DNA from 3 places in the Vibrio sp. TRT 29B02 genome. Region 3 is predicted to be linked to each of the others. Evidence: predicted binding sites of a transcription regulator. Region 3 holds the regulator's gene; each other region holds the start of a gene.
The links. Region 3 encodes MetJ, which represses methionine synthesis genes. Its sites were predicted from a motif close to TTAGACNTNTANANGTCTAA; they were not measured.
Positions count from the first base shown of each region.

Region 1: the regulator MetJ is predicted to act here: its motif matches at 8,596-8,615, upstream of metH (methionine synthase).
Region 2: the regulator MetJ is predicted to act here: its motif matches at 6,452-6,471, upstream of metE (5-methyltetrahydropteroyltriglutamate--homocysteine S-methyltransferase).

Region 1 covers NZ_JBNJOJ010000051.1:10,362-20,651, forward strand. Annotated here, with positions in the region: gene ACQEXT_RS20780 (RNA polymerase factor sigma-54) at 1-1,426, shown strand, start outside; gene hpf (ribosome hibernation promoting factor) at 1,453-1,740, shown strand; gene ptsN (PTS IIA-like nitrogen regulatory protein PtsN) at 1,745-2,191, shown strand; gene rapZ (RNase adapter RapZ) at 2,191-3,054, shown strand; gene ACQEXT_RS20800 (HPr family phosphocarrier protein) at 3,059-3,337, shown strand; gene mgtE (magnesium transporter) at 3,450-4,805, shown strand; gene metH (methionine synthase) at 4,867-8,547, opposite strand; gene ACQEXT_RS20815 (sodium:proton antiporter) at 8,716-10,029, shown strand; gene ACQEXT_RS20820 (hypothetical protein) at 10,155-10,286, opposite strand.
Region 2 covers NZ_JBNJOJ010000002.1:31,185-41,474, forward strand. Annotated here, with positions in the region: gene ACQEXT_RS01445 (Hsp70 family protein) at 1-977, shown strand, start outside; gene ACQEXT_RS01450 (hypothetical protein) at 1,081-1,347, shown strand; gene ACQEXT_RS01455 (DMT family transporter) at 1,404-2,273, shown strand; gene ACQEXT_RS01460 (GNAT family N-acetyltransferase) at 2,270-2,866, opposite strand; gene ACQEXT_RS01465 (MarR family winged helix-turn-helix transcriptional regulator) at 2,921-3,382, opposite strand; gene ACQEXT_RS01470 (organic hydroperoxide resistance protein) at 3,493-3,915, shown strand; gene metE (5-methyltetrahydropteroyltriglutamate--homocysteine S-methyltransferase) at 3,974-6,259, opposite strand; gene ACQEXT_RS01480 (LysR substrate-binding domain-containing protein) at 6,536-7,447, shown strand; gene ACQEXT_RS01485 (DUF4250 domain-containing protein) at 7,484-7,684, opposite strand; gene ACQEXT_RS01490 (hypothetical protein) at 7,783-8,463, opposite strand; gene ACQEXT_RS01495 (EAL domain-containing protein) at 8,519-10,290, opposite strand, start outside.
Region 3 covers NZ_JBNJOJ010000026.1:56,033-66,322, reverse strand. Annotated here, with positions in the region: gene metF (methylenetetrahydrofolate reductase) at 1-3, opposite strand, end outside; gene ACQEXT_RS15765 (bifunctional aspartate kinase/homoserine dehydrogenase II) at 231-2,642, opposite strand; gene ACQEXT_RS15760 (O-succinylhomoserine (thiol)-lyase) at 2,642-3,808, opposite strand; gene metJ (met regulon transcriptional regulator MetJ) at 4,030-4,350, shown strand; gene ACQEXT_RS15750 (malic enzyme-like NAD(P)-binding protein) at 4,465-5,742, opposite strand; gene rpmE (50S ribosomal protein L31) at 6,002-6,220, opposite strand; gene priA (primosomal protein N') at 6,501-8,702, shown strand; gene cytR (DNA-binding transcriptional regulator CytR) at 9,071-10,078, shown strand; gene ftsN (cell division protein FtsN) at 10,193-10,290, shown strand, end outside.

The DNA of each region.
Region 1 (10,290 bases), on a different contig from region 3:
GATGACTCCTCAATTGCAACAAGCAATACGTTTGTTGCAACTGTCAACGCTAGATCTTCAACAGGAAATTCAAGAAGCATTGGATTCAAACCCTCTACTTGAGGTAGAAGAGGCCCATGACGAACCTACGGTTGAAGACAATACCCGCAGTGAGGAAAAAGAGCCTACCGTAGAACTTGCAGATACCGCGGAACCCGACGTCAAAGACAGTTCTGAACTCATCGAAAAATCTGAAATTAGTAACGACCTCGAAATTGATACCACTTGGGATGATGTCTATAGCGCAAATACCGGCAGTACAGGCATTGCTCTCGACGATGATACTCCTGTTTATCAAGGTGAAACCACCCAGTCTTTGCAAGACTATCTCATTTGGCAGCTTGACCTGACACCATTTAGTGAAACAGATCGAACCATCGCTCTCGCCTTAATTGATGCCATTGATGACTACGGATACTTAACCGTTTCCACTGAAGAGATCTTAGAAAATTTCAATAACGAAGAAATTGAGATCGAAGAAATTGAAGCTGTACGCAAGCGTGTCCAACAATTTGATCCTCTCGGTGTAGCCTCCATTAATTTGCAGGACTGCCTACTGCTGCAACTAGCCACTTATCCTGAAGACACTCCTTGGCTCGCAGAAGCGAAATTAATTCTTACCCATCACATTGATCAGTTAGGCAATCGAGATTACAAACTGATCATTAAAGAGACTAAACTGAAAGAAGCGGAGATACGCGAAGCTCTTAAACTCGTTCAGCAGCTCGATCCAAGACCGGGGAGCCGTATTGCTTCAGAGCACGCTGAATACGTCATTCCTGATGTATCAGTTTACAAAGATCACGGTAAGTGGGTTGTAACGATCAACCCAGATTCAGTTCCAAGACTGAAAGTAAATCAGCAATATGCGGCCTTAGGTAAAGGCAACAGTGCTGACAGTCAGTATATTCGCAGCAATTTGCAAGAAGCAAAATGGCTGATTAAAAGTTTAGAAAGTAGAAACGAGACTCTGCTCAAAGTTGCTAAGTGTATTGTTGAACATCAGCGCGATTTCTTTGAGTATGGAGAAGAAGCCATGAAACCTATGGTGCTGAATGATGTCGCTCTCGCGGTCGACATGCATGAATCCACCATATCAAGGGTGACGACGCAAAAGTACATGCATACCCCTCGTGGCATTTTTGAATTGAAGTACTTCTTTTCAAGTCATGTCAGTACTGACAATGGCGGAGAATGCTCATCAACTGCAATTCGTGCCCTCATCAAGAAGCTTGTCGCTGCCGAAAACAGTGCCAAACCACTTAGTGATAGCAAGATTGCTGCTCTACTCGCTGACCAAGGGATTCAGGTCGCTAGACGAACAATCGCTAAATACCGAGAGTCACTAGGTATTGCACCATCAAGTCAGCGCAAACGCCTGCTATAAGGCCTAAAAACCGAGAAGGAAAGTCTATGCAAATCAATATTAATGGCCATCACGTTGATCTAACCGATTCAATGCAAGACTACGTAAACGAAAAGTTTCAAAAGCTAGAACGCTTTTTCGACCACATCAACAGCGTACATGTTGTATTAAAAGTTGAAAAACTACGTCAAATCGCAGAAGCTACCCTTCACGTTAACCAAGGTGAAATTCATGCCTCTTCTGACGATGAAAGCATGTATGCAGCCATAGATTCGCTCGTCGACAAACTTGTTCGACAGCTCAACAAGCACAAAGAAAAGCTAAACGCCCACTAAAACCATGCAACTAAGCGAAATCCTTACATTGAACTGCACGAAAAGTGCAGTTCAATGTACTAGTAAAAAAAGAGCCCTAGAGCTGATCAGTGAACTCGTTGCTGAACAGACAGGTCAAAACTCAACTGAATTATTTGAATGTATGCTAAGTCGCGAGAAAGTCGGCAGTACTGGCATTGGAAATGGAATTGCCATTCCCCATGCTCGTATGCAGTCCAGCGATAAAGCAGTTGCAGTTTTACTGCAATGTGAATCTCCGGTTGAATTTGATTCTATCGATAACCGCCCTGTAGACCTACTTTTTGCTCTTCTCGTGCCTGACGCGCAATGTAAAGAGCACCTTAAAACCCTTTCTAGTATGGCAGAGCGTTTAAACGATAAGCAGATCCTAAAACAGCTTCGCAAAGCTCAGTCTGATCAAGAGCTTTACGACATCATGGTCAATCAATAATGCGTCTCATCGTTGTAAGCGGCCAATCAGGCGCTGGAAAAAGCGTCGCATTGCGAGTTCTCGAGGATCTTGGCTATTACTGCGTTGATAACCTCCCCGTCGATTTACTCGAAGTCTTCGTCAAAACAGTTCAGTCCAGTAAGCAAAACGTTGCTGTCAGCATCGATATTCGTAATCTGCCCACTGAGCCGAATCTTGTCGAAGACGTACTGGCTAAACTTAAGCAAGACTCGGATGTTAGCGTTCTATTCTTAGATGCGAACAAAGACACATTGCTTAAACGCTACAGCGAAACTCGTCGAATCCATCCCTTGTCATTGAGTTTGGGCAATACTTCACTCGAACAAGCGATCGAAAAAGAGAGATGTATTCTATCCCCGCTGAAAGAACATGCCGATTTGGTCATCGACAGCAGCAACCAATCTCTGCACGAACTCAGCGAAACCGTGCGCATGAGAGTTGAAGGTCGTGAGCGTAAAGACCTAGTCATGGTGTTCCAGTCATTTGGTTTTAAGTATGGACTCCCAAGTGATGCAGACTATGTCTTCGACGTTCGCTTCTTACCCAATCCACATTGGGAGCCAGATTTACGCCCCCTAACAGGATTAGATGCCCCTATTAAGTCTTTCTTAGAAGGTCACCAAGAGGTTATGGAGCTGAAACGTCAGATCCAAAAATTTATTGAAGACTGGCTACCCTTATTAGAGAAAAATAATCGTAGCTACCTAACCGTAGCGATTGGATGCACGGGCGGAAAACACCGCTCCGTCTATCTTACTCAGCAAATTGGCGAGTACTTTGCTGAAATGGGACACCAAGTACAAATACGCCATGCCTCATTAGAGAAAAATCATAAGGAATAAGTTTATGCAGCAGCAAAGTCGTACTGTGTTAATTCAAAATCGTCTTGGGCTTCATGCTCGTGCTGCTGTAAAACTGGTTGAACTTGCCCAATCTTACGACGCCATTCTGACTATCCAAAACCATGAAGGCAAAGAAGCCACTGCCGATAGTGTCATGGGGCTGCTGATGCTAGAATCAGCTCAGGGAGAGCACGTTACCATTAGTGCTGAGGGAAACGATGCTCATCCCGCGTTAGAAGCAGTCTGTCATCTTATTGAAGATAAGTTTGATGAAGAGGAGTAATCCTCGTAAATGCTCTAACTAAATGACCTTCCTTCACATTAACTTATTAAATCCATCCTAAAATTCGGTTACTATTCATAGTATTGTAGGAATATAGAGTCAGGGGGAATCAATGGCAGAGCAAATAGAGTTCGATCAAGCTCACCAAGCCCTGAAAGAAGTTACTGAAGCGCTAGAAAATGGCCGTTTTGTCCATGTCCGTCGTCAATTGCAGGACATGGAACCGGAAGATATTGCCCATCTATTAGAAGCATCACCTCGTAAAAGCCGTGAAGTTCTTTGGCAGCTCACCGACCCAGAAGATTATGGTGAAATCCTCGATGAACTGAATGAGGATGTGAAAGACGATCTAGTGTCTAGAATGGCACCAGAAAAGCTGGCAGAAGCAACCGAAGGTATGGAGACGGATGATGTCGCTTACGTTCTTCGAAGCCTACCCGATGATGTTTCAAGAGAAGTTTTATCTCAAATGGACGCAGCTGAGCGTCTATTAGTTGAAACTGCCCTTTCCTACCCAGAAGACACCGCCGGTAGTTTAATGAACACCGACGTCATCACTATTCGTGGTGATGTCGATGTCGACGTTGTATTACGTTATCTACGCATGAAAGGCGAATTGCCGGAAGCCACTGACGCACTCTACGTTATCGATGAAGAGAGCCGACTGATCGGCGAACTGCCGATCACAACACTCATCACAACGCAACCAGACGTCAAAGTCAGTGATGTGATGGAAGATGCCGACGAAGCTATCGATGTGACGATGAGCGACTCAGACATAGCGAGCTTGTTTGAACGTCGTAACTGGATTTCAGCTCCTGTAATCGACGACAAGCAGCACCTTGTTGGACGTATTACTATCGATGACGTTGTCGATGTCATTCGTGAAGACGCAGAACACTCGATGATGAGTATGGCGGGTATGGATGATGACGAAGATACTTTCGCCCCAGTGGTAAAATCAGCACGAAAACGCAGTATTTGGTTAGGTGCTAATGTTCTTGCTGCTCTTGCTGCGGCATCGGTCTCAAATATGTTTGAAGCCACTCTCGATCAGATGGCCGCGATCGCCGTGTTGATGACAATTGTGCCTTCGATGGGCGGGGTTGCTGGTAACCAAACCGTCGCTCTGGTGATCCGTGGTCTAGCGCTTGGCCATATCGGTGATTCCAACAAGCGTGAACTACTGATGAAAGAGGCGGCCATCGGCCTACTCAATGGCATCATGTGGGCATTAATTATCGGTGGTATTGTCGTTGCTTGGAAAGGAAACTGGATGTTGGGTGGAATCATCTCGGCAGCGATGTTAACCAACTTGTTTGTTGCTGGTGTTGCCGGTGTAACCATTCCGATCCTACTCAAGAAAATGAATATCGATCCAGCACTGGCAGGGGGAATGGCTCTAACAACCGTCACCGATGTCATTGGTTTGTCGGTATTCCTCGGACTTGCGACAATCCTGATCTAGTCTCAGATACATATTAAAAAGCGCAGCTCATTGAGCTGCGCTTTTTCTATCAGGAAAGGCTCTAGCCGTTAATGTTAGGGCCCAGCCATTTCTCTGCTTCAAGCATATCCCATCCCTTGCGCTGCGCGTAACTTTCAACTTGATCTTGTTGGATCTGTGCGATCGCAAAGTAGCGAGAATCTGGATGAGAGAAGTACCAGCCCGAAACAGACGCCCCAGGGAACATCGCGTAACTGGACGTTAAGGTCATCCCTATCGTCTCTTCGACTTTCATCAACTCCCACAATGGGCCTTTCTCGGTATGTTCAGGACAAGCCGGATATCCAGGCGCAGGACGAATACCTTGATACTTCTCTCTAATGAGCTCTTCATTGGATAAGTTTTCATCTTCGGCATAACCCCAGATCTCTTTACGTACCCGCTCATGCAGATACTCAGCGAAGGCTTCAGCCAATCGGTCAGCAACCGCTTGAATCATGATCGCATTGTAGTCATCGCCCTGCGCTTTGTACTGATCAGCCAGCTCCCGTTCATTGATACCACCTGTTACAGCAAAGGCACCAATCCAATCTTTTTTGCCCGACTCCTTAGGTGCTATGTAATCAGACAAACAGTAGTTAAAGCCTTTAGGTTTCTCGGTTTGCTGACGTAAGTTATGCAGAACTTTAGCGACTTCAGTACGAGATTCATCAGTATAGACCTCGATATCATCGCCAATACTTGCAGCAGGGAAAAGTGCACACATTCCTCGCGCCTGCATCAAACCTTCTTGTTCAACACGATCGAGTAGTTCATTCGCGTCCTCAAAGAGACGTTTTGCTTCTTCACCTACCTCTTCATGTTGGAAAATAGTGGGATACTTACCCACCAAAGACCATGTCATAAAGAATGGCGTCCAATCGATGTACTTACGCAAAGTACCGATGTCAAAATCGTCAAATACATGCACACCCGGCTTAGCAGGAACTGGCGGTGTGTAACTCTCCCAGTCAATGGCAACCTTGTTCGCTCGTGCTTGTTCAAGAGTAACAGGCTTAGTACGTGGCTTTTTGCGGTTATGTTGATCACGTACACGTACATAATCTGCATCAAGCTTTTCAACAAAATCAGGGCGCAGTTCATTTGAAAGCAGCGAGGTACACACACCAACCGCTCGAGACGCATTGTTTACATAAACAACGGGATGTTTGTAGTTCTGCTCTATCTTAACAGCGGTATGAGCTTTAGATGTGGTTGCACCACCAATCAAAAGCGGCAAATCGAAATTAAGACGTTCCATCTCTTTGGCAACATGAACCATTTCGTCGAGTGAAGGGGTAATTAAGCCGGAAAGTCCAATGATATCGACATTCTTTTCTTTAGCGACTTTAAGGATCTGTTCACACGGAACCATCACCCCGAGATCGATAATTTCATAGTTATTACATTGCAAAACGACACCTACGATATTCTTACCAATATCGTGAACATCACCTTTCACCGTTGCTAATAAAATCTTACCGTTAGTAGATCCCTCCTGTTTGCCCGCATTGATAAATGGCTCTAGGTGGGCAACTGCCTGCTTCATTACACGTGCTGACTTCACCACCTGAGGTAGGAACATTTTGCCTTCACCAAACAGGTCACCGACGACGTTCATACCATCCATGAGAGGGCCTTCGATCACCTCTAACGGTTTGGCAGCATTCACGCGCGCTTCCTCAGTATCTTCAACAATAAACTCGGTAATACCTTTTACTAAGGCGTGCTCTAAACGTTTTTCAACAGGCCAAGTACGCCACTCAAGTGCCGACGCGTCTTCTTCTTTACCTACTCCCTTGTCTGCGTACTCCGCAGCAATATCCAGTAGCCTCTCAGTACTGTCATCGCGACGGTTGAGCACCACATCCTCAACCGCTTCACGCAGCTTCTCGGGTACGTTGTCGTATATTTCGAGTTGCCCTGCATTTACGATACCCATATCCATGCCGTTTTTAAAACAGTGGTAGAGGAACACAGCATGAATCGCTTCTCGAACGTAGTTATTACCTCGGAAAGAGAAGGAGACGTTCGAAACGCCACCAGATATCATCGCATAAGGGAGGTCGCGTTTGATGTCTGCTACCGCTTCAATAAAGTCCACCGCATAATTGTTGTGTTCCTCAATGCCCGTTGCAACAGCGAAAATATTTGGGTCGAAAATGATATCTTCCGGTGGGAAACCGACTTCATTGACTAAGATATTGTAGGCATTCGTACATATCTCTAGTTTACGTGCACGTGTCTCTGCCTGACCGATTTCATCAAATGCCATGACAATAACAGCCGCACCGTAACGGCGAATCAACTTAGCCTGTTCGACAAATTTCTCTTTACCCTCTTTAAGAGATATGGAGTTAACAATGCCTTTGCCCTGAATACACTTTAGACCCGCTTCAATGACTTCCCATTTGGATGAATCGACCATGATAGGGACTTTCGAGATTTCTGGCTCAGATGCACATAGATTTAGGAAACGAACCATACTCGCCTCCGCATCCAACATGCCTTCATCCATATTGATATCGATGATCTGTGCGCCGTTCTCTACTTGCTGGCGGGCAACCTCTAACGCTTCGTCATAGAGTTCTTCTTTGATCAATCGTTTGAAGCGAGCAGAGCCAGTAACGTTTGTTCGTTCGCCGACGTTAACAAACAGAGTTTCCTTCTCAATCGTTAACGGTTCAAGACCTGATAAGCGACAAGCCACCGTCAATTGAGGAAGTGCTCTTGGTTTTACTCCAGCGACCACCTTTGCCATTTGGCGAATATGCTCAGGCGTAGTACCACAACACCCGCCAATTAAATTAAGAAAGCCACTTTCAGCCCACTCTTTGACATGAACCGCCATGTCCGAAGGAGAAAGGTCGTACTCACCAAAAGCATTCGGCAAACCCGCATTAGGGTGTGCTGAAACAAACGTCTCAGAGATACGTGAAAGCTCTTCAACGTATGGTCTTAGCTCATCAGGGCCAAGGGCACAGTTAAGTCCAAATGAGATTGGTTGAACGTGACGTAGAGAGTTATAGAAGGCTTCGGTTGTTTGACCGGATAATGTCCGACCCGACGCATCGGTAATGGTACCTGAGATCATAACAGGTAGGCTAAAACCCAGTTCTTCAAACACACTATCAACCGCGAAGGCACAAGCCTTGGCATTCAAAGTGTCAAAAATGGTTTCAATAAGGATAAGATCAGACCCACCTCGGATCAGAGCGCGAGTCGATTCAGAATACGCTTCAACTAACTGGTCAAAGCTAACATTTCGATAACCAGGGTCATTTACATCCGGTGAGATAGAACATGTGCGGTTAGTAGGACCAAGAACACCGGCAACATAGCGAGGTTTATCTGGCGTCTTCGCACTCCATTCATCAGCGACTTCTCTTGCCAATTTTGCTGCGGCAAAGTTAATCTCTTCGCTGAGGCTTTCCATATCGTAGTCAGCCATAGCGATAGTCGTCGCATTGAAAGTGTTGGTTTCAAGAATATCCGCCCCTGCTTCAAGATACGCTGCGTGGATATCTCTGATTAACGTTGGCTGTGACAACACTAACAGGTCATTATTACCCTTCAAATCACAGTGCCAATCTGCAAAGCGCTCGCCTCGGTAATCTTGCTCTTCCAATTTGTAATCTTGGATCATGGTGCCCATACCACCATCAATCAATAAGATACGTTGCTTTAATTGACCTTCAATCTGTTGCCTTACATTACTTCCCACGGTACTGCCTCATTCCTTTATTTATGCCTCCATCCTATCACAGTTATTAAAGGAGTCTAGACGTCTAAAAGATCAAATTGATGACTTACTTATGACAAAAAGTGTTTGCTATTTGAACATAGTAGGCAGAAAATCTTCATTCATAATTTGTTACATAATGAGATTCTAATGTCGGTCTACTACACACTGTGCTTCCTGTCTGCAGCAGCGATGTTGATTGCTTTTATAAACAGCAAGATAGGTAAGATGCAAACCACCATCGCGATTACCGCTGGTTCGATGATGCTTTCGCTACTTATCTTAATTGCGGGTCAGAATGATTGGTTCCACCTGACTGAAATCGCTTCAAACACGGTATCCAGCATTAACTTTGAAGACTTTCTTCTAAAAGGGATCCTTGGATTTCTGTTATTTGCGGGCGGATTAGGAATCAAACTTCCCAATTTAAAAGATCAAAGATGGGAAATCACAGTGCTTGCTCTCGGCGCGACCCTGTTTTCGACGTTCTTTATAGGCTTTGTACTGTATGGATTCTGTCAACTGATCGGCATTCAATTCAATCTCATTTATTGCTTGTTATTTGGCGCACTGATCTCGCCAACCGACCCTATCGCTGTTCTTGCGATCGTAAAGAAACTTGATGCACCAAAACGTATTTCAACCCAAATCGAAGGTGAATCTCTGTTTAACGATGGCTTCGGCTTAGTAATCTTCGTTACTATTTTTACCATCGCATTCGGCACAGAAACGCCAACGGTGGGCAGTGTGGCATTACTGTTCATTCAAGAAGCCATCGGTGGTATTGCCTATGGTTTTGCTCTAGGACTACTTTTCCACTACTTGATTAGTGCTACAGATGATCACTCTATGGAACTGCTGCTCACGATTGGTATGCCAACGGCCGGTTATGCGTTTGCTGAAGTGATACACGTTTCAGGCCCGCTAGCTATGGTTGTGTCAGGTATCATGATAGGGAACTGGACTCGCTTTATCGGTTTCTCTAAAGAAAGTGAAGACCACTTAGACCACTTCTGGGAGCTGGTAGATGAATTCTTAAATGGCGTGCTTTTCCTGCTCATTGGTATGTCTATGTTACTATTTGAGTTCCATAAAGAAGACTGGATCCTAATGGCGTTCTCCATCCCATTAGTACTCGCAGCTCGCTACCTGAGCGTATTCTTCTCTTACATTGGCTTCAAACGCTACCGCAAGTACAACCCTTGGTCTGTCAGGATACTCACTTGGGGTGGCCTCCGTGGTGGGCTGGCATTAGCGATGGCGCTATCAATTCCATCGGGTATCTGGGTCATTCAGGATAAGCTGATAGATGTAAAAGAGATCGTGTTGGTCATGACATATTCAGTAGTGGTATTTTCTATCCTTGTCCAAGGCTCGACCATCACTCCTATGATTGAAAAAGCGAAACTCAAACAGAAGGAGATCGACGAAGAGTGCGATCTTGAACAAGCCCCCCAAGAATAAGTGTGACACTCAGAAAGACATTCAAAGGCAGCCAAATGGCTGCTTTTTTATGGGTGTAGGCTAAAGTATTTCTCTTTTCAGGGACAAGTCCTATCAACATCTTCTAGGCCCAACATCCCATCAGTTTACAGCCAAACCTTACCTTCAGCGTAAGTCCCGCTGCCATTGTCCGAAGGCGCAGCGCTCGTATTGTCCCCTATCTCAAAGCGCGTAATCCGTAATCCACAGCCCGTACCCGATTTCCACACCTGAAGCACTCCT
Region 2 (10,290 bases), on a different contig from region 3:
CCGAACAAGACCAACAGCAAGCACTGCATCCTCGATTGAATGAATGCAAAGAGCTGATTGCTCGCATCTACAGTGGCAATAAAAAAAGCGCTGAATCGAATGAAATTAAGACACTCGCGAAAGATTTAGAGAAAAAACTGGGTAAGCGCGACGATTGGGACTTCACCACGCTGCGTCAGTTGTTTGATTCCTTTGCACTCGGCCGCAAACGTCGACGTCGCTCAGAGCAACACGAGAAAAACTGGCTTCGTCTCGCGGGTTTTGCGATGCGACCTGGCTTTGGCGATGCCACTGACTCTTGGCGGATCGAGCAAGTGTGGGGACTCTACCAGCAAGGTATTCAATTCAAAAACCATCAGGGATGGACTGACTGGTGGGTATTCTGGCGTCGCATCGCTGGTGGATTAAACCAAGATCAGCAGGAAACGATCTTAGCAGACATTGCAAAATACCTTCACCCAGGCGCGATGAAGAACCCTCAATCAGCGAAAGCAGCGCAAGATATGGGCTATGAGTCCATGGTTCGCTTGGCAGCCTCTCTTGAGCATCTTGAGGTCGAAGATAAGGTTTTACTTGCGTCATGGTTTTTAAGCAAGGCCATCAACTTTAACCAGTTTGAACAGGCTCACTGGTGGGCGCTAGGTCGACTCGCATCACGTACTCCCCTTTATGGCAGCCAACACGCCGTCATTTCTCGCGAGCAAGTGGAACAGTGGTTACCTAAATTACTTGAACAAAACTGGCAGAAAGAACCAATGATCGCTTTTGCTGCGGTGATGATTTGCCGCAAGACGGGCGATCGCCTATTCGATATTAGCGACGATGTCCGAGCTCAAGTCATAGCGAAGCTAAAACAGAGTAAGGTTCCCGACTCATGGCTCCTTCTGGTTGAACAGGTCAAGGCGTTGTCCGACAGTGAATCCAAACGAGTATTCGGTGACGCACTTCCAAGTGGTCTGACACTGGTTCACCACTAACCAGATTGCAGACAGCCTTATGCTTGGCTGTCTGCATCAAACATTCCTCTAGCCAGCTACTGAAATTACTCGTAATATCTTCTTTTTACGACGTAAACAGCGCATGAAAAAAGAGAACTTAATCGGCTTACTCACTGCCTCAGTTAGTCTGCTGGCACTTATCTACCTGCTTGCGGGCGATTCTCACTTTCCGATCATTCAATGGCCTTATCAAGCGCTTCAGGGACTGGTCTTCTCCTTTGTATGGGGATTCGGTGTTTCCGCCGGTCTCGGTTACGCTTATTCCATTTTGCTCACACTCGGTGTGTGCATCATTTTCTTCGCTATCGGGCATAAGTTGACGCGAGTCCTCACAAGCAGTAGGAAGTAGACGCTTGTTACATTTTAACTAAGGAGAGTAATATCGTTATTCGATCAGCCACATGGATGCTTGGCACCTTGTTCTCTTTCTGCTTGATGGCCGTTGGTGCTAGAGAGTTAAGTGGGCAACTCGGCACTTTTCAGGTTTTGTTTTTCCGTGGTTTGATAGCCTTAACGATCATATCCATCGTCATCCTAGTCACTCAGCAACAGCACTTAATTTATACCAAGCGACTAAAGCTTCATACGGTACGCAATCTCTTTCACTTCGCAGGTCAATACGGGTGGTTTATTGGTATTGGCTTGCTTCCTCTTGCTCAAGTATTTGCCATTGAATTTACCGTCCCCCTGTGGACAGCGATTATTGCCGCCCTATTTTTAGCAGAGCAACTCACCAAGCGTAAGCTAGTCGCTATGACTTTGGGGTTTGTTGGCGTGCTTTTCATCGTCAAACCAGGATTCGAAATCGTGACTCCCGCAGCATTAATCGTGCTCACGTCAGCCGTTTGCTACGCCGTATCTCACTCATCAACAAAATCCCTTGCTCGCACAGAGCACCCACTAACGATATTGTTTTTGATGTGTTTAATTCAGTTGCCAGTGAGTTTCTCACTCGCCGTCCCTGATTGGCAATTTCCCGCAGGCAGCCAATGGCTTTGGCTAGCCACTATTGGGGTGACAGCCCTCTCCGCCCACTACTGTATGACTAAAGCACTTCAATTAGCCGATGTTTCCATCGTAGTGACGATGGATTTTTTGCGTTTACCTGTTATCGCTCTGGTGGGCGTTGTTCTCTATGCAGAAGAATTCCAAATCTCACTTCTGGCTGGCGCATTACTGATGTTAGCGGGCAATCTGATCAACCTATACCAAGAAAAACGCCCCTCTCATGTACCAAGAGTGTCCCTCAGAGAGCGTTTACGTAACAGAACTTAACCGAGCTCAGTCAGACCATCGCCTACAGTACTGGTGACAATCGAATCAGTTCGTCGCCACTGTTCACGCGTCATTCTATATAGGCAATGGCGCTTAAGCTCATGACCAGTCGGCAATTTCGGGTGGTCAAAATCTTGCCCAGTGTTGAGCATGCCTATTTTTTCCATCACTCTTTGCGAAGGAACATTGGTCAAAGCTGTAAATGAATAAACCTGTTCAAGGTTAAGTTGCCTAAACGCATAATCTAACGCCGCACAAGCCGCTTCAGGGGCGTAGCCTTTCCCCCAGTGATGAACATCAAGTCGCCAGCCAATCTCAACCAATGGTGCATTAGGGATTCCACTGTCTTCTGCTTGCTGATGCAAGCCAACGAAGCCGATAAACTCTTGAGTCTGTTTGATCTCCAGCGCCCAAAATCCCCACCCGTTTAGATTGATAAGTTGACGCATAACGTCTAGCTGCGAATCACTTTGCTCGCTAGTGAGGCGTGAGGGGAAATAGCGCATCACTTGTGGATCTGCATTCAATCGGCGATAGGGTTCTCTGTCAGACTCACGCCACTGGCGAAGGATCAGTCGTGATGTTTCTATCATATATTCCTCTTACCTGCTGACTATCTTTATCCTTGCCTAAATCACTGAGGAAGCCTAATCCTCTAGAGTTTTCAGTACCTTTTGACACAGGTTTTTTAGGACGATGAGCTCTTCAAGTTCTAATGGGATTTTGCACTTCATTTCTGCTGGAATCTGTAATGCTTGCTGCTGTAATTTGGCTCCAGAGTCAGTCAGTTTTAGTACTCGTACTCGTTCATCTTGCTCGCTACGTCCACGTATAACAAACCCTTTGCTTTCTAAGCGTTTAAGAAGCGGCGTTAAGGTGCCTGAATCTAGGTGTAATCGACTACCGAGATCCTTAACATTGATACCATCACTCTCCCACAACACCATCATCACCAGGTACTGCGAATAGGTAAGATCTAAGTTTTCCAGCAATGGCCTATAGGTACGGATCACCGCATTGGCGGCGCTATAAAGTGGAAAACAGATTTGATTGTCGAGTAAAAGACTCTGTTCCGCACTGAATGAATTGTCACTTTCGCAGTAAGACATGATACACCCCAAAAAATAAATTGCACACAATATACTTGCATTCAACATAATTTTCGATATAAGATTGCTAGCAATTAGATTGTGCACAACTTAAATTAAGGATTTTCAGCATGACGACGTTATACCAAACTCAAGCAACAGCATTGGCAGGCCGTAATGGTCAAGTTAAATCAGACGATGGTTTACTGGATTTAGAGCTTTCTTACCCTAAAGAGATGGGTGGCTCTGGTCTTGCCACTAATCCAGAACAATTATTCGCAGCCGGGTACTCTGCCTGTTTTTCTAACGCTATTCTTCACGTTGCACGAGAAGCAAAAGTTGCCTTGAAATCCGCCCCAGTGACAGCTCAAGTGGGTATTGGCCCGAACCAACAAGGTGGTTTTGCATTAACGGTAAGTTTAGCGGCAACGTTAGCGCTACCGCAGGAGCAAGCACTTGAGTTAGTGAAAGTGGCTCATCAAGTCTGCCCATATTCAAATGCTGTTCGTGGCAATATTGATGTTGCGGTTACAGTCAATGGCGAAGCGATTTAAACGTGTTAAAACAATAATGCCGACCTGAGGTCGGCATTATTAGTTTTTCAGGGTAATTCTATGACTGGTAGGTTTTTCGCAGCTCCTTAGCAGCAAGAACCATGTTCGTGAGTGACGCTTCCGTCTCTTTCCAGTTACGCGTTTTGAGACCGCAATCTGGATTTACCCATAGACGTTGAGCCGGAATTTTCTCAGCGGCCTTGTTAATCAACCCCTCAATCCACTCTTTACTCGGAATGTTAGGCGAGTGAATGTCATACACGCCAGGGCCAATCTCATTCGGGTAGTTAAACTCTTCAAATGCTTTGAGAAGCTCCATATTTGAGCGCGACGTTTCAATGGTGATCACGTCAGCATCCAGTGCTGCGACAGAATCAATGATTTCGTTAAACTCTGAGTAACACATGTGGGTGTGGATCTGAGTCTCTGGTTTGGCACTAGCCGCTGAAATCTTAAACGCATCGACCGCCCATTCAAGATACGCTTTATGGTCACGCTTTTTAAGCGGTAAGCCTTCACGAATTGCAGGTTCATCGATCTGAATAATGTTAATACCCGCCTCCTGTAGGTCAGAAACTTCATCACGCAGCGCAAGTGCCAATTGCTCAGCAATCTGTTTACGCGAGATGTCCTCACGCGGAAACGTCCAACATAGAATTGTCACTGGCCCCGTTAACATCCCTTTCATCTGTTTCGATGTTAATGATTGCGCATAGGTCGACCATTCAACGGTAATTGGTTTTTCGCGCTCAATATCGGCAACAACAATGGCCGGCTTAACACAACGTGAACCATAGCTTTGTACCCAACCAAATTGGGTGGTCTGGAAACCCGCTAGATTCTCAGCAAAGTACTCAACCATGTCATTACGTTCAGCTTCACCGTGTACCAGTACGTCAAGATCTAGCGCTTCTTGTCGCTTCACTGCATCAGCGATATGACCTTTGAGCGCTTGGTGGTACTCAGCCTCAGACAGTTTCCCCGTTCGATAAGCACTGCGTTGTACTCGAATTTCGCTCGTTTGTGGAAATGAGCCTATTGTGGTCGTAGGGAAAAGCGGCAAACCCAAGACTTCACTCTGATGCGCGGCGCGCTCCACATAGGGTGCACTGCGCTCTGTCAGAGACTTTGTAATCTTGTTGAGGCGGGATTGCACCTGTGGTTTGTTAACGTGCGTTGCGGTCTTACGCGCTTGAATTGGCGCACTGTAAGTATCACACGCTAAGATCGCCTCATGATCACCATCTAAAGCTTTACCCAACAACGCCACTTCCGTCACCTTCTGTTTGGCAAAGGCAAACCAACTAGCGACCTCCTCACTCAGGTTTGACTCTAGTTCTAAGTCAACAGGGCTGTGTAACAGTGAGCATGACGTTGCCACCCAAAGCCTCTCTCCGAGCGTCTCTTTCACTGGTTGCAATAAAGCAAGCTGTGTACTGAGATCGGCACGCCATACATTACGACCGTTGACCACACCCGCAGATAAAATCCAGTTTTGTGGTAGATTTTTTGCCACAACATCTAGCTGTTCTGGAGCCGCAGATAAATCGATATGTAAGCCGTCCACTTGCAGTTCAACAATCTTATCAAGCGTATCAACGACCGAATCAAAATAGGTAGTAAGCAACACTTTAACGTCACTACGAATCACCTGATAGGCAAGTTTGAACGAATCTTGCCATGCTTTATCCAGTTCAAGAGCTAAGATTGGCTCATCTATCTGTACCCACTCAACACCTTGCTTTGCAAGTTTTGCCAAGATAGCTTGATAAGCCGTTAACAGGCGAGGAAGCAGTGACAAACGGTCAAAGCCTTCGTCCACTTCTTTGCCTAAGTACAAGTAGCTTAATGGGCCAAGCAGCACAGGTTTAACGTTGTAACCCGCTTTAATCGCTTCATTAACTTCTTCAAACAGCTGGGGCCAGCTTACTTCAAAACTGTCATCCTTGCTGAACTCAGGTACGATGTAGTGGTAGTTAGTGTTGAACCATTTAGTCATATCTGACGCTGCATGACCACTGCATCCGCAACTTGCCTGAGATTGACCTCGTCCGACCTTAAAAAGTGTATCAAGATCAGGGAGTCCATCTCGATGACGCTTAGGTACATGACCAAGGAGCAAAGTGGTCGTCAGAACGTGGTCATACCAAGCAAAATCCCCTGCCGATACAAAATCCAGCCCCGCCTCTGCTTGTGTCGCCCAGTTATTATGACGCAGTGTTGAACCCACTTGTTTCAGTTCAGCCTGATCAATTTCTCCGCGCCAGTATTTTTCGAGCGCGAATTTCAGTTCGCGTTTTTCACCAATTCGCGGGTAGCCAAGAATGTGTGTCGTTGTTGTCATGTCGTGATTCCTTTTGATTCTGTTTCTAGCGTCTGTTTGTGCATTTACAACATCATCAAGATGTCTGGATGGCTAAACTATCTCGCCAAATCTTCACGACAACAATCTCCAAATATTCAACATGTTTATTAGATTTCTTCATGGTGGCGTTTGGCTTAGCTCAATGGGCTCATAGAGATTGGAATTTTATTTTTAGCCATCTAGATGTTTACACACCCAAAAAAACAAGCTAGGTTAATATAATTCATGCGAATGACATCTATCTGAAGGGAATTCATGGTCGAGCTAAAACACCTCCGTACGCTAACAACACTGCGAGACACTGGTTCGCTGACCGCGACAGCCACGACTCTCCATTTAACTCAGTCCGCACTGTCTCATCAGATAAAAGATCTTGAAGCGAGGATTGGGGGTCAACTCTTTCTGCGTAAAACGCGTCCAGTTAAGTTCACCTCCGAAGGCGAGATTTTTTTAAAGCTCGCCGATGAGGTGTTACCTCGCGTTGCCAAAGCTGAGAATGAGATTGCCAGTCTCAAAGAGGACGTAAATGGTCGGCTACACATGGCGATTGAGTGTCATTCTTGCTTTCAGTGGCTGATGCCTGCGCTCAAGGAGTATCAACTTGCTTGGCCAAGCGTGACGCTCGATTTTTCGTCCGGATTTGGCTTCGAACCATTACCTGCGCTACTTGCAGGCGAGTTGGATTTGGTGATTACCTCCGACATTCAGCCAAGATCCGAAGTCCATTACGAGCCTCTATTTGACTTCGAAATGCGATTGGTGACATCGATTTCCCACCCCTTGGCACAAAAACCGGCCATTGAGCCACAGGATTTAGCCGATCAGACAATGCTCTCTTATCCGGTTCAGAAGAATCGATTGGATGTCGTTAAACACTTTTTGCAACCCGCCAACGTAGAACCAGCAAAATGGAAGCAGGCTGACAACACTCTGATGCTGATCCAGATGGTCTCTGCTGGTCTTGGGGTTGCCGCATTGCCTAACTGGGCCATCAGTGAATTTTCGAGACAGGGACTGATTGCCAGCATCCCGCTGGGGAATGGTTTATGGAGACGGCTATTCGCCGCTATACGCCATTCAGATAGGGATAAGCGTTACCTACAGGCATTTTTTAATACTGCCCGTCTACAATCTCAAAGCCATTTAGACGGTATAAAAACGGTTTAGCGGAAACAAAAAAGGAGGCATACGCCTCCTTTATCGTTATCTTTGGTACGCTTTAAACTGGTTCGTCAATGGGTCATAGTTGTAACCTAGCATATCCAGTTTACCTATCACCGCTTCGACATCCATTTCATACATGCTGACTAACTCTTCAAAAGAGTCACATTCCAAGCGCAGCTTTTCGTTGACAATACCTAGTAGAATTATGCTGTCAAAGCTGCCGGCATTACTAAGATCCATCACCCTCTCCTTTTGCACACTCGCCTTCTAAGCCTAGACCTAAACGGAGGAAATTGAAGTGATTCAGCTCTAATCTTTGTAGAAGCAGGCTAACAAACTTACAGCATTAACAGTGCTTGGTTTGAGGTCGCTGAAAGGAGTAAAAATGCCAGTGCCATCGCCAGTTGCAGTTTATTTATCTCTTTTGAGGTCAACATGTGCCAACACCAAATGACCACCGCGGTAATAAGTAGTGCCAAACCAACCAGTAACGGCTGAGTAATGTTGGTTAATGCCTCAGCAGACAAACCAGAAGCTTTGAGCAGTATGGCTAAACTCATCAGCATTGCCGCAACAACACCTGTCACAGGCAATATTCTATGAAACGCCTGTAAGCGAGTACGAGCAATGGTCAGCAGCAGATGAGCCAAGATTGCCCCTAAAAGGAAAACTTGGATCAGAACACTCAGGCTGGCAGCGAGAGAACTTTGCGTCGTCACTTCTATACCGACATAGGCTAACGCCAAGCCATTGGCAAGGTACATCACCCAAAGCGGACCTTGATCGCGGGTTTTCTTGGTTTGAACTTGGGTATAAAAGTAAGCAATTGCGAACACAACCATCATGGCTTCAATACGCAATGAAGAGACCGCAAGCCAAAGAATCGCCAAGGTTGGAAGCATTTTATGAATACGACCTCTTTGACCTGGACAGATATCGCCTTTAACTAAGATCAGAGTGAGAATAAGCTGCGCCCCTAACAACATAGGCGCGAAAACGGCAAGAAGTTGCTGAACCATAGTGAAATTAAATTAAGTGAGTATTTGGATGCGGATAATAGCAGACTGAACAATTTTAGCCATTGGCGAAGTGTTTTAAAATGTCTTGATTGGTGACAATGCCCAAATACTCTCCCGAATCATTCACCACCAGCCAAGGGGGTTTTATGCCCGATTTGATGATGTTAGAAATCTCACTAAGTGGTGTCTGATGCCGAATAGTATGGAGGTTGGTTCGCATCACTCGGTTGAGTGTTTTTTTGCAAATCGACAAATCTTTACTGGTTTCAAGTTTTGTCCCTAATGTCGGTGACAAATGGTAATTGAGCTCTTCTCGTCCAACGACCCCAACGCACATTTTCCGATTTAGAATAGGAATGAAATCGATTCGGTATTGATCAGAGTTCAACAGTGCTCTCGCCCTTTCGATATTGTCATTGGGAGCAAGACTCGGAATGTGAATCTGAGTGATACTCAATATCCCAGACTGCCTTGCGTGATCTGAGCCTGATAGGAACGATTCCAGTTTATCGTAATAACCCCATGCATTTTCTAATTGCTCTAAAGGCAATGGTTTAGAGAAAAAGTACCCCTGGATATAGTCCACGCCTAAACCGCATACCACTTTCAGCTCATCAAGCGTCTCAACGCCCTCCGCTACCACTTTTACATTCAGCGTATGTGCCAGTTGGGTGATCATTTTTACAATAAAGAATTTGTGTGTCCCATGTTTAAGGTCCTTAACAAACTCACGGTCAATCTTGAGAATATCGAAGTTGCAATCACTGAGGTAAGCAAAAGAACTGTAACCGGTACCGAAGTCATCGATCGCAACACTCACCCCTCTCTGACGTATATTTCTAATTAACGATGACTGTCGAGATTCACTATCGAAATAAGCACTTTCCGTTAATTCTATGGTGACCGTCTCTGGTCGATTCGCATATTGATGAATGAGAGAATCAGCACTGCGTAGTACTTCATCCACTGCTAGCTTAGTGTTTAACGAACGATTAATGGTTACACCTAGCTGGTGACCAAAACGTTCCTGAATCATATTCAAATCATGCAGTGCTTTCTTACCTACGCACCAATCTAGATCCGAAACCAAATCAAGGTCTTCCGCTATCATCACCATTTCTTGCGTATTAAGAATCTTACCGTTGTTCGCTTTAAAACGACTAAGCGCCTCAAACTTCACAATATCCCAATTTTTTACATCTATGATTGGCTGGTAATAGACTTCTATATTTTGCGTACGAATCAGTTTCTCGGCCCACTCTTCCAGTTCTTTGCGGCGTAAAACCTCTTTGTGTAAAGCTCCATGATAGAAGGTAATCTGTCCGCGCTGCTCTGAGGTTTGGTCCAACATCGCCTGTACTGCATGAGAGACCAGCAACTTGGGGTTATGGGTATCGTGGCCCAATACGGAAACCCCGACACTACCGTTAATGATAGCACTGTGTATGGTTCTCCCTGCCGACTGATTGAGAGAGGCAAAGAAGCGGCGTATGGCCTGATGAATCAACCGTATCTGAGCTGGACCCGTGACCTTGTCACACTCTAAGCAAGCGACGAAATGGTTACTACCTAAATAGCCAACAAACTTAGCAACCTTATTGTTGGTAAGATGTTCAGACAACATCGACTTGAGTTCAAAATCATCAACCGGTCCAAAACTTGGGCGAAAGGCGACCACCATATGGATATTGGGTTCAGCACTTTCCATCCATTGCTGGGTAATGGCGCGAACAAACTGCTTTTCAGTTGGCAATTGAGTGAGCAACTCAACACCACCTAGTTCAACGTCGGCAATCCGGTAAAGATTGTTGGAAAGGTCAAGGTATA
Region 3 (10,290 bases):
CATCTTACTCTCTCCCAATGGCCATCCATGCCAAAAAACTCATAATTCCCAATCGACGTTTAGACGTCTATATGTCTACAGAATGAATTGAATACGATTTAATGTCAACTCTGTAATTATGAATTTTTCTCAAGTTGATTATGAGCGGGTTTCAAGTTGATTGGCAACCCATGATTTTGTTTGCTATTTGAGATAGAGCAAGGGCGCTAAATCATTTAGCGCCCTAGAGGTTAAAGTAAACTGGATAGTAGATTTAGGTCGGATTGAATTGCGCCAGCGGTGACCTCTCGGCCTGCTCCTGGTCCACGTATTACCAATGGGTTGTCTTTATACCATTTACTTTCAATGGCGAAGATGTTGTCACAAGGGAGTAGATTAGCTAACGCATGCTCTTTGTTGAGTGCCTCAACGCCGACGGTTGCAGTGCCGTTTTTCTCAAGTCGAGCAACATAGCGCAGTACTTTATCTTCTCTTTGTGCCTTTTTAAGACGTTCAGCCAGCAGTTCACTGAGTAACTGGCTTTGATCAAAAAACTCATCGATAGTTAGACCTGTGAGCTCTAGAGGCACGAGACTTTCGACTTTTACTGATTCTGGCTCAATGACAAGCCCTGATTCACGCGCAAGAATAACCAGTTTGCGCATGACGTCTGAGCCATCGAGATCGTGGCGAGGATCGGGTTCAGTTAATCCTTGCTGCCATGCCAGATCGACGAGCTCTGCAAATGGTACGCTGCCATCGTACTGTTGGAAAAGCCAAGAGAGCGTGCCTGAAAAAATGCCAGACAGCGCAAGGATGTCGTCACCACTTTCACGTAAGTCTCTAACGGTGTGATTGATCGGTAATCCTGCACCAACGGTAGCATTGTAAAGCCAGTGACGGTTGATCTTGGCAAATGCCTCTTGTACTTGATGGTAGTATTCGCTGGAAGCGGACCCTGCTACCTTATTTGCAGAGATCAAATGCATCCCTTGCTCTGCGATCTCTAAGTAGCGTTCTGCTAGCGTCTTACTTGCGGTGACATCTAAGATGACAAGGTCATCATAGCCTTGAATGGAACCGAGCACCTTAATCCAATCACTGCCCTCGTGACTGATCGCTTCTTCATCAAAATGAGTTGCGACTTGGGCTGCATCAATGCCATTTGGGTTAAACCAATAAGTCTGGCTATCGATAGCAGCAACTAACTCAAAGTTCATTCCATGGCGTTTTTCTAGCTCAGTTTTCTGTTCGGAGAATAGTGCCAGCCAACTGGAGCCGATATTGCCTTTGCCACACAGTGCAATAGCGACTCGTTTTTGCGCTTGGAAAAGCTGACTGTGAATCGATTTGACCAGTAGTTTAGTGTTTGCCTTACGTAGCACTGCAACAAGGCTAAGGCCTGATAAGGATTCAGAGATAAACTCAACTGGCGAGTTCTTTAGCTGTTGGTAGAAACCATAACAATGGTTGGCATTCTTTGTCACACCGGCACCAACGGCGGCGACCATCGAGTAACCTTCTTTTAGTTTGATTTCCGCTTCAAACGCTGCGTCTTGTAAATGCTCTAAAGCACCGCCAACAATTTCGCTGGTATACGCTAAGCGTATAGAGTGTTGGTCTGGTTGAACCTCGTAGGTAAGAGGTTCAAGCTGGGCACGTTTGAGGCTAGCAAGTACCTCATTTTCAATACGTTGGAAATCATGTCGAGAAGAGAAGTAAAGTTCGATCAATAGCACTTCATCGAGAGATGAAATGATTTTAGCCCCTCTTCCTGATGCCAATACACGTTCAATACGAGTTGACCCCGACTCTGGCTGATAGCTACAGCGAAGGTGCAAATCCATCGAGCTTTGAGCGACAGGTTGTAAGGTTCTGCTGTGGAGAACTGGCGCTGCTAGTCGTGCCAACTCGCTTGCTTCGTCTAAGCGTAATAGTGGTAAGAGACAGGCGTCGGAGACCAATCTTGGATCTGCGCTATATACACCCGCAACATCGCTCCAGATAGTGACACGGTTTGCTTCCGCGAGAGCACCAATCACGGTTGCAGAGTAGTCAGAGCCATTTCGTCCTAAGAGAACAGTGTGTCCTTGCTTATCTTGTGCCATGAAGCCTGTAATCACGATACGATGATGGACATGTTGCGCAAGCACTTCTTTAATTAATGGATAAGAAGCGCCACAATCAACTTCAGGTTGAGTGCCTGCTTCTGCACGAAGGAAGGCGCGGGCATCTTGCGCGACAGCAGGTAAATTGGTTTGGCAGAGCAAGGCAGCAAGCAGGCGAGACGACCAGACCTCTCCATGGCCAAGCACCGCCGCTTTTTGTGCTTCGTTGAGAGGGAAAGTTAATTCTCCCAAGGTACTGAATTCATCCTGAAGAGTAGCGAGTAGTTGCTGTTTAGTTTCGCCTTCAATCAGCTCTTCAACGAGTTCAGTTTGAAATACTCGTAAGGATTGGAGTTCTTCATGAGCAATGCGCCCATCAGTTGCGAGCCCTTCAAGAAACGCGATCAGTCGGTTCGTTGTTTTACCAGCCGCAGAGACAACGATGAGATCATCCGGTCTTGAGTACTCTTTTAGGATACCCACTACGCGGCGATAACATTCAGGATCCGCTAAGCTACTTCCGCCAAATTTATGTAGCTGACGTTCATGAGACATTATTGAGCCTCCGCTGTTTTAGCAAATGCTTGCTTTAAATCTGCAATTAAGTCGTCTGCATCTTCAAGCCCGACAGAGATGCGTAGCAGTTGCTGTGACACTCCAGCTTCCGCTAGCGCCTCTTCTCCCATTGCTCGATGGGTCATAGATGCAGGATGGCAAATTAGGCTTTCTACGCCACCTAGAGATTCAGCCAACGAAAATAGCTCTAGTTCGCCAACAAAGTATTTAAGCTGTTCGAAAGTACCTGCAAACTCGAAACTGAGCATCGATCCAAATCCGGTTTGTTGCTTCTTAGCAATGTCATGACCAGGATGATCAGGCAGGCTAGGGTGATAGATTTTGCCTACAAGTTGTTGAGTCTGAAGGTAGCTGAGAATTTTGCTAGAACTCTCTTCATGGACTTTCATTCGTGCTCCGAGTGTTCGTATGCCACGTAGTGTCATGTAACTGTCGAAAGGAGTGCCGGTGGCGCCGATACAGTTACCCCACCACGCTAACTCTTCCGCGTGTTGTTCATTTTTGGTAATCACCACGCCGCCAATAACGTCTGAATGACCATTGATGTATTTAGTCGTTGAGTGAATGACAAAATCTGCACCAAGCTCAAGAGGTTTCTGGAATACAGGAGTCAAAAAGGTGTTGTCGACCGCAACCAATGCGCCGACCTTTTTGGCTTTTTGGCAAACACTTGCGATGTCAACGACTCGAACCAATGGATTTGACGGTGTTTCTAAGAGGATCAGTTTAGGCTTTTGCGCCAATGCCTCTTCGAGGGCTTGCTGGTTTGATTGGTCAACAAACAGGACTTTGAAATCCCCTTTGTTGGCACGAGTGTTAAATAGTCGGTAGGTGCCCCCGTAGCAATCGTGAGGTGCGACGATAATATCGCCAGGGCTCAAGAAGGCTGACACCCATAAATTAAGGGCGGATGTACCGCAGTTAGTGACCACTGCCCCTTTGCCTGACTCAAGTTCATATAGGGCGGTTTCTAATAGGCCTCGGTTTGGGTTGCCAGAGCGAGTGTAATCGTACTTAGGCACTTCTCCGAAAGCTGGGAACCCATAGTTGGTCGAAAGGTAAATGGGTGGAACAACTGCGTGATGTTGAGTGTCAGACTCGATACCAGTACGTACCGCGATTGTGGCTGGTTTACGGGTGCTCATAAATGTTTCCTTTCGACCTTAAATGACTTTTTCAATGGAATAGGCTATAAGCTCTTAAGAGCCATATCGTGGCCATCCCAATCCTTTATTCAATTTACTTTACTTGCCATTTTATAGGACGTCAATACTTCTAGACGTCTATATGTCTTTGCTTGTGGCTATAAATACCGCTAAAATTGGGGTTTCTATTTTCAAACATAAAAATTGATAAAAGGTGCGCAATGGCAGATTGGAATGGCGAATACATTAGCCCATATGCTGAGCATGGAAAGAAAAGCGAACAAGTAAAGAAGATTACTGTTTCTATTCCATTGAAAGTATTAAAGGTTTTAACAGATGAGCGTACACGCCGTCAGATTAATAACCTACGCCACGCAACAAATAGTGAGCTATTGTGTGAAGCATTTTTGCATGCTTATACAGGGCAACCGTTGCCTACAGATGAAGATTTACGTAAAGACCGCCCTGACGACATTCCTGCTGAAGTGAAGAAACTGATGACGGAAATGGGTATTGAGTTCGAAGCGTTTGATGACGAATAACAAAAAATATTAGCACCTTTATTTTTCGCTGAAAGCCGATAACATCATCAAAAATAAAAAAACCGCTGAATATGACAGCGGTTTTTTTGTCTTTATCACCTCAGAAACAATGGATTATTGTTCCATGTAGCTTGCTGGCATTTCAATGCGAGCGACACCTGAGTCTACCGCGGCTTGAGCAACTGCTTTTGCAACGCGTGGTAGTAGGCGAGGATCCATTGGTTTAGGAATGATGTAACCCGGGCCAAAAGACAGGGCGTCAACACCTGCTGCAGTGAGTACTTCAGCCGGCACTTCTTCTTTGGCTAGCTGACGAATTGCGTCGACTGCTGCTAACTTCATCTCATCGTTGATTTCACTTGCACGCACGTCGAGTGCACCGCGGAAAATGAATGGGAAGCACAGTACGTTGTTGACCTGGTTAGGGTAGTCACTGCGACCTGTGCCCATAATCAGATCCTGACGTACTTGGTGAGCAAGTTCAGGTTTGATTTCTGGATCTGGGTTAGAACATGCAAATACCACTGGCTTGTTCGCCATTAAAGCAAGCGCTTCAGGAGAAAGTAGGTTTGGACCTGATACACCTAGGAACAGATCAGCACCTTCAATCACGTCTTCTAGAGTGCGCTTGTCAGTATTGTTGGCAAACAGTTGTTTGTATTCGTTCAAATCATCACGGCGAGTGTGGATGACGCCCTTGCGGTCAAGCATGTAGATCTTCTCACGCATAGCGCCACATTTAATCAGTAGTTCCATACATGCGACAGCCGCAGCACCTGCACCTAGACAGACAATCGTTGCGTCTTCGAGTTTCTTGCCTTGTAGCTCGATAGCGTTAAGCATGCCAGCTGCAGTAACAATCGCAGTACCGTGCTGGTCATCGTGGAAAACAGGAACATCACAACGTTCAATCAGCTGCTTTTCAATCTCAAAACAGTCGGGTGCTTTAATGTCTTCTAGGTTGATGCCGCCAAACGTATCAGCAATATTCGCAACCGTATCGACGAACTCTTCGATAGTGCGGTGTTTGACTTCAATATCAATAGAATCTAGACCTGCAAAGCGTTTGAATAGAAGAGCTTTGCCTTCCATTACTGGCTTAGAGGCAAGAGGACCTAAATTACCAAGACCAAGAATCGCGGTGCCGTTAGAGATAACAGCGACCATGTTGCCTTTAGAAGTGTATTTGTAAACGTTGTCTGCATTTTGTGCGATTTCACGTACTGGTTCTGCTACGCCTGGGCTGTATGCCAAAGCAAGGTCTTTAGCGGTTTCTGCTGGCTTTGTAAGTGCGATCTCAATTTTCCCTGGAGTAGGGATTGCGTGGTAATCCAATGCTTGTTGACGAAATTGTTCTTCAGGGGATAGTTCTTGGCGATTGTCGTCTGACATAGGTGTAGGTACTCGTTAATAATTATATGGAAAGGGGGAATCCATTCTAGAGTAACTAAGTCAAGCTGCCTAGGTGAGAATGCGAGCTAAAGCAAGAAAAAGTAGTAAATGACTGGAGATAAGACCAGATGAATAGAGATATAGCTAGCGAATATCGCCAATTGTAATAGATTCGCCTGAAAAATGAGTAACGAGCAAAGAGCAGAAAACAAAAAAGGACGCCTGGGCGTCCTTTTTTAATTCGGTAACAAGGAAGTTATTACTTCTTGCTTGATAGAGCACCGAAACGCTTGTTGAAGCGATCAACACGGCCGCCTGTATCAACGATACGTTGCTTACCAGTGTAGAATGGGTGACATTTGTCACATACGTCTAGGTGGATAGAATCTTTGTCTAGAGTTGAGTTGAACTCAAAAGAGTTACCACAAGAACAAGTCGCTTTGATTGCTTTGTATTCTGGGTGGATACCAGCTTTCATGGGAGAACCTCTGTAATAGGCCGTGTCGCTATCCGAATCTAAGCCGGACACCACACGTAGTTAATAAAAATAATCTAGGATACCGCTGCATATCAGCAAGCCATATCTCTAAGGCGCGATATAGTAATGAATACATCGGTTAGGATCAAGCCGTTTCAGCATAAAGTTGCTACTTTTTTAGCCTGATTAGGTTGAATGGTGCTGGTGTTGTTCTCTTTCAACCAATGACCTTTTCCCTTAGACTAATTAACCTCTTCTCTTACTGAACTTTAAAGCCTATATGCGACCAACTATTGCCCGTGTAGCTCTGCCTGTTCCACTGGATAAACAGTTTGATTATCAGATTCCCAGCCATATGTTTCCAATCATAGGCGGGCGTGTCTCGGTGCCATTCGGCCGTCAGACATTAGTGGGCATAGTAACGGCATTGGTTAATGAATCGGAGTTTGGTCTCGATAAGTTGAAACCGATTAAGCAAGTGCTTGATAGTCAGCCTGTTTGGTCGCAAAGCCTCTACTCCTTGCTGGTTTGGTGCAGTCAGTTTTATCAGTATCCGCTTGGCGACACTCTGTTCAATGCCATGCCGAGTGCATTGCGTAAAGGGAAAGAGGCAGACTTTGCCACCTTAGTAGAGTGGCGGCTCACTGCAAAAGGTCGTGATCAGCTCATGCAGGGGTTTGGTCGTGCAGTAAAACAAGCAAAAGTAATGCGTATGCTCGAACATGGTTCGGTGGCACATCAAAGGTTTTTGGATGAAGAAGTCTCTTCGGCTGTTTTAAAATCCTTAACGGAAAAAGGTTGGATAGAATCCATTGAGAACAAACCTGTGATTCGAGATTGGCGTCAAGATGTTGAGGCCAAGGTCGACAAACCCAAATTGAATTCAGAGCAAGCTATTGCAATCGCGACAGTGAATAGCGGTGAAGGCTTTGGTTGTTATCTACTTGAAGGGGTAACGGGCTCGGGTAAAACCGAAGTGTATCTTAATTTGATCAAGCCAGTGCTAGAGCAAGGTAAACAAGCTCTCGTGTTGGTACCTGAAATAGGCCTGACGCCACAAACCATCAACCGCTTCAAGAAGCGATTTAATGTGCCTGTAGAAGTCATCCACTCAGGTCTCAATGATACTGAACGCCTTAATGCGTGGTTGAGCGCTCGTGATAATGCATCGGGTATTGTGATTGGCACCCGCTCAGCATTATTAACCCCTTTCTCTAACTTGGGCATTATTATTGTTGATGAGGAGCATGATGCCTCATACAAACAGCAGGATAGCTTGCGTTATCACGCTCGTGATGTGGCGGTGATGAGAGCCAATAAGGAGCAAATTCCTATCGTATTGGGGTCGGCAACACCAGCATTAGAGACACTACACAATGCATTGGCGGGTAAATACCATCACTTGATCCTCTCTTCTCGTGCTGGAAATGCGACGCCAACAACGAACAAAGTCCTCGATGTTAAGGGGCTCTATTTAGAAAGTGGATTGTCCGCTCCGCTGATTGCTGAGATGCGCAAACATCTCAAGCAAGGTAATCAAGTAATGCTGTTTCTCAATCGGCGTGGCTTTTCTCCGGCACTGATGTGTCACGAATGTGGTTGGATTGCAGAGTGTAAACGGTGTGATGCGTATTACACATATCACCAATTTAGCAACGAAATTCGCTGTCACCATTGTGGTTCACAGCAACCGATTATCCACCAGTGTCAAGGATGTGGTTCAACGCACTTAGTGACCGTTGGGGTGGGGACCGAGCAGTTAGAAAAACAATTGTCAGAACTTTTTCCTGAATACAAAACCATTCGTATCGACCGAGACAGTACACGTCGAAAAGGTAGTTTAGAAAGTGCATTAGGGGCTATTCGCAAAGGAGAATACCAAATTCTAATTGGTACACAGATGCTCGCAAAAGGTCATCACTTTCCTGATGTGACGTTGGTGGGGCTCTTGGACGTAGATGGTTCTCTTTACTCCAGTGACTTTCGTGCCTCTGAACGTTTAGCGCAACTCTTTATACAGGTTGCTGGTCGTGCAGGGCGAGCGAGCAAACCCGGCGAAGTCGTACTGCAAACACACCATCCTGAACACAGTTTGCTGCAAGCGTTACTGACGAAAAGTTACCGCCACTTTGCAGAAACAGCGCTACAAGAACGAAAACTGGCTCAGTTACCGCCTTATTCGTTTTTAACCCTATTTCGAGCCGAAGCCAATCAATCCGAAACAGTTGAAGAGTTTCTGCGTCAGGTTCGCCATACCTTAGAGGCACATCCGCTGTTTGATGATCTGTGCCAAGTCCTTGGCCCTACACCCGCTCCGCTAGCCAAAAGAGCAGGAAAGTATCGTTGGCAACTACTACTGCAAACGCAAAGTCGTCCTGTTATGCAGAAATTGTTGGCCAGTGCTAAGCCGGCCATCGCATTATTGCCATTGGCCAAAAAAGTGCGTTGGAGCCTCGATATTGAACCTCAAGATTTAAGTTAGCCTGCCAGTAGGTTTTATTCTAAATGGACATGTTTTTGCTTAAATAGATCATTGATGAGTCATTGCGAAAATCAATATTCACACCTTTTTCATTTATTTGTGATCGAAATCTCCTCTCAGGCGCCAATTTTGTTAAATCTCCCGTAACTTTGTGTTTTGAAATGAATAAACTAGGTCGTGTGCAATGTGTTGCTCTCAAACTGTTATTTGTGAGTTAATCGTTTGCTCGAGGCATATTAATGAGAAGATAGGTATTTAGCCTACAAATCGACATCATTTTAGCCGTTGAGGCTATGAGATAAATTCCAACTAGAAGCTAAGGTGGCAACCGAGCTACCGTTGAAGGAAACGAAGAGGGTAAATTTTATATGGCGACAATGAAGGATGTTGCCCAGCTTGCAGGAGTATCAACAGCGACTGTATCAAGGGCGTTGATGAATCCGGAAAAAGTATCATCAGCGACGAGAAAAAGAGTTGAAGATGCGGTATTGGAAGCTGGTTATTCACCAAACTCGTTGGCGCGCAATTTGCGCCGCAATGAGTCAAAAACAATTATCGCGATCATTCCGGATATCTGTGATCCTTACTATACCGAAATTATTCGAGGTATTGAGGATGCTGCGATGGAGCACGGTTACATTGTGCTACTCGGCGATAGTGGTCAGCAGAAAAAAAGAGAAAGCTCATTTGTGAACCTTGTGTTTACTAAACAAGCTGATGGCATGTTGTTGCTTGGTACCGATCTCCCCTTCGATGTCAGTAAACCTGAACAGAAGAATTTGCCTCCTATGGTGATGGCGTGTGAGTTTGCGCCAGAATTAGAACTCCCAACTGTACATATCGATAACCTGACTTCCGCTTTTGAGGCGGTTAACTATCTCACGCAGATGGGGCATAAGCGCGTCGCTCAGATCTCGGGACCGCAATCGGCGGTGTTGTGTCAATTCCGTCATCAGGGCTATCAACAAGCTCTACGTCGAGCGGGTATTACGATGAATCCTAATTACTGTACGTATGGGAATTTTTCGTTTGAGGATGGTGCCAAGGCAGTGCGTCAGCTGCTGGCGTTGTCTGAACCTCCAACAGCGGTCTTTTGTCATAATGATGCAATGGCTATCGGTGCGATTCAGGAAGCGAAAAAGCTCGGTATCCGAGTACCACAAGATTTATCCGTGGTTGGTTTCGATGATATCCACTTTGCACAGTATTGCGATCCACCGCTAACTACCATTTCACAGCCTCGCTATGAAATCGGTCGTCAGGCGATGCTAATGATGCTTGAGTTATTGCGTGGCCATGACGTTAGAGCAGGATCGAGACTATTGGAAACGAAACTGGTTGTTCGTGAAAGTGCTGCTCCTCCGCGAGTGCTTTAAAACATACCTCTCAGCGGCACATTTTGATGTGCCGCTTCCATTTATACTCTGTCATCAAGTGGCGATCTGCATTAACATGTCGGCAGTAGTAAACAAAATTATTGATGTTAAGTAGTGGCGAATCGAGATTACGTTAAAAGAGGTCGTGGTGGAAACAGCCGCCAGCCGACCAAAAAAACATCTGCACCACGTCGTAAACCATGGCGCAGTGG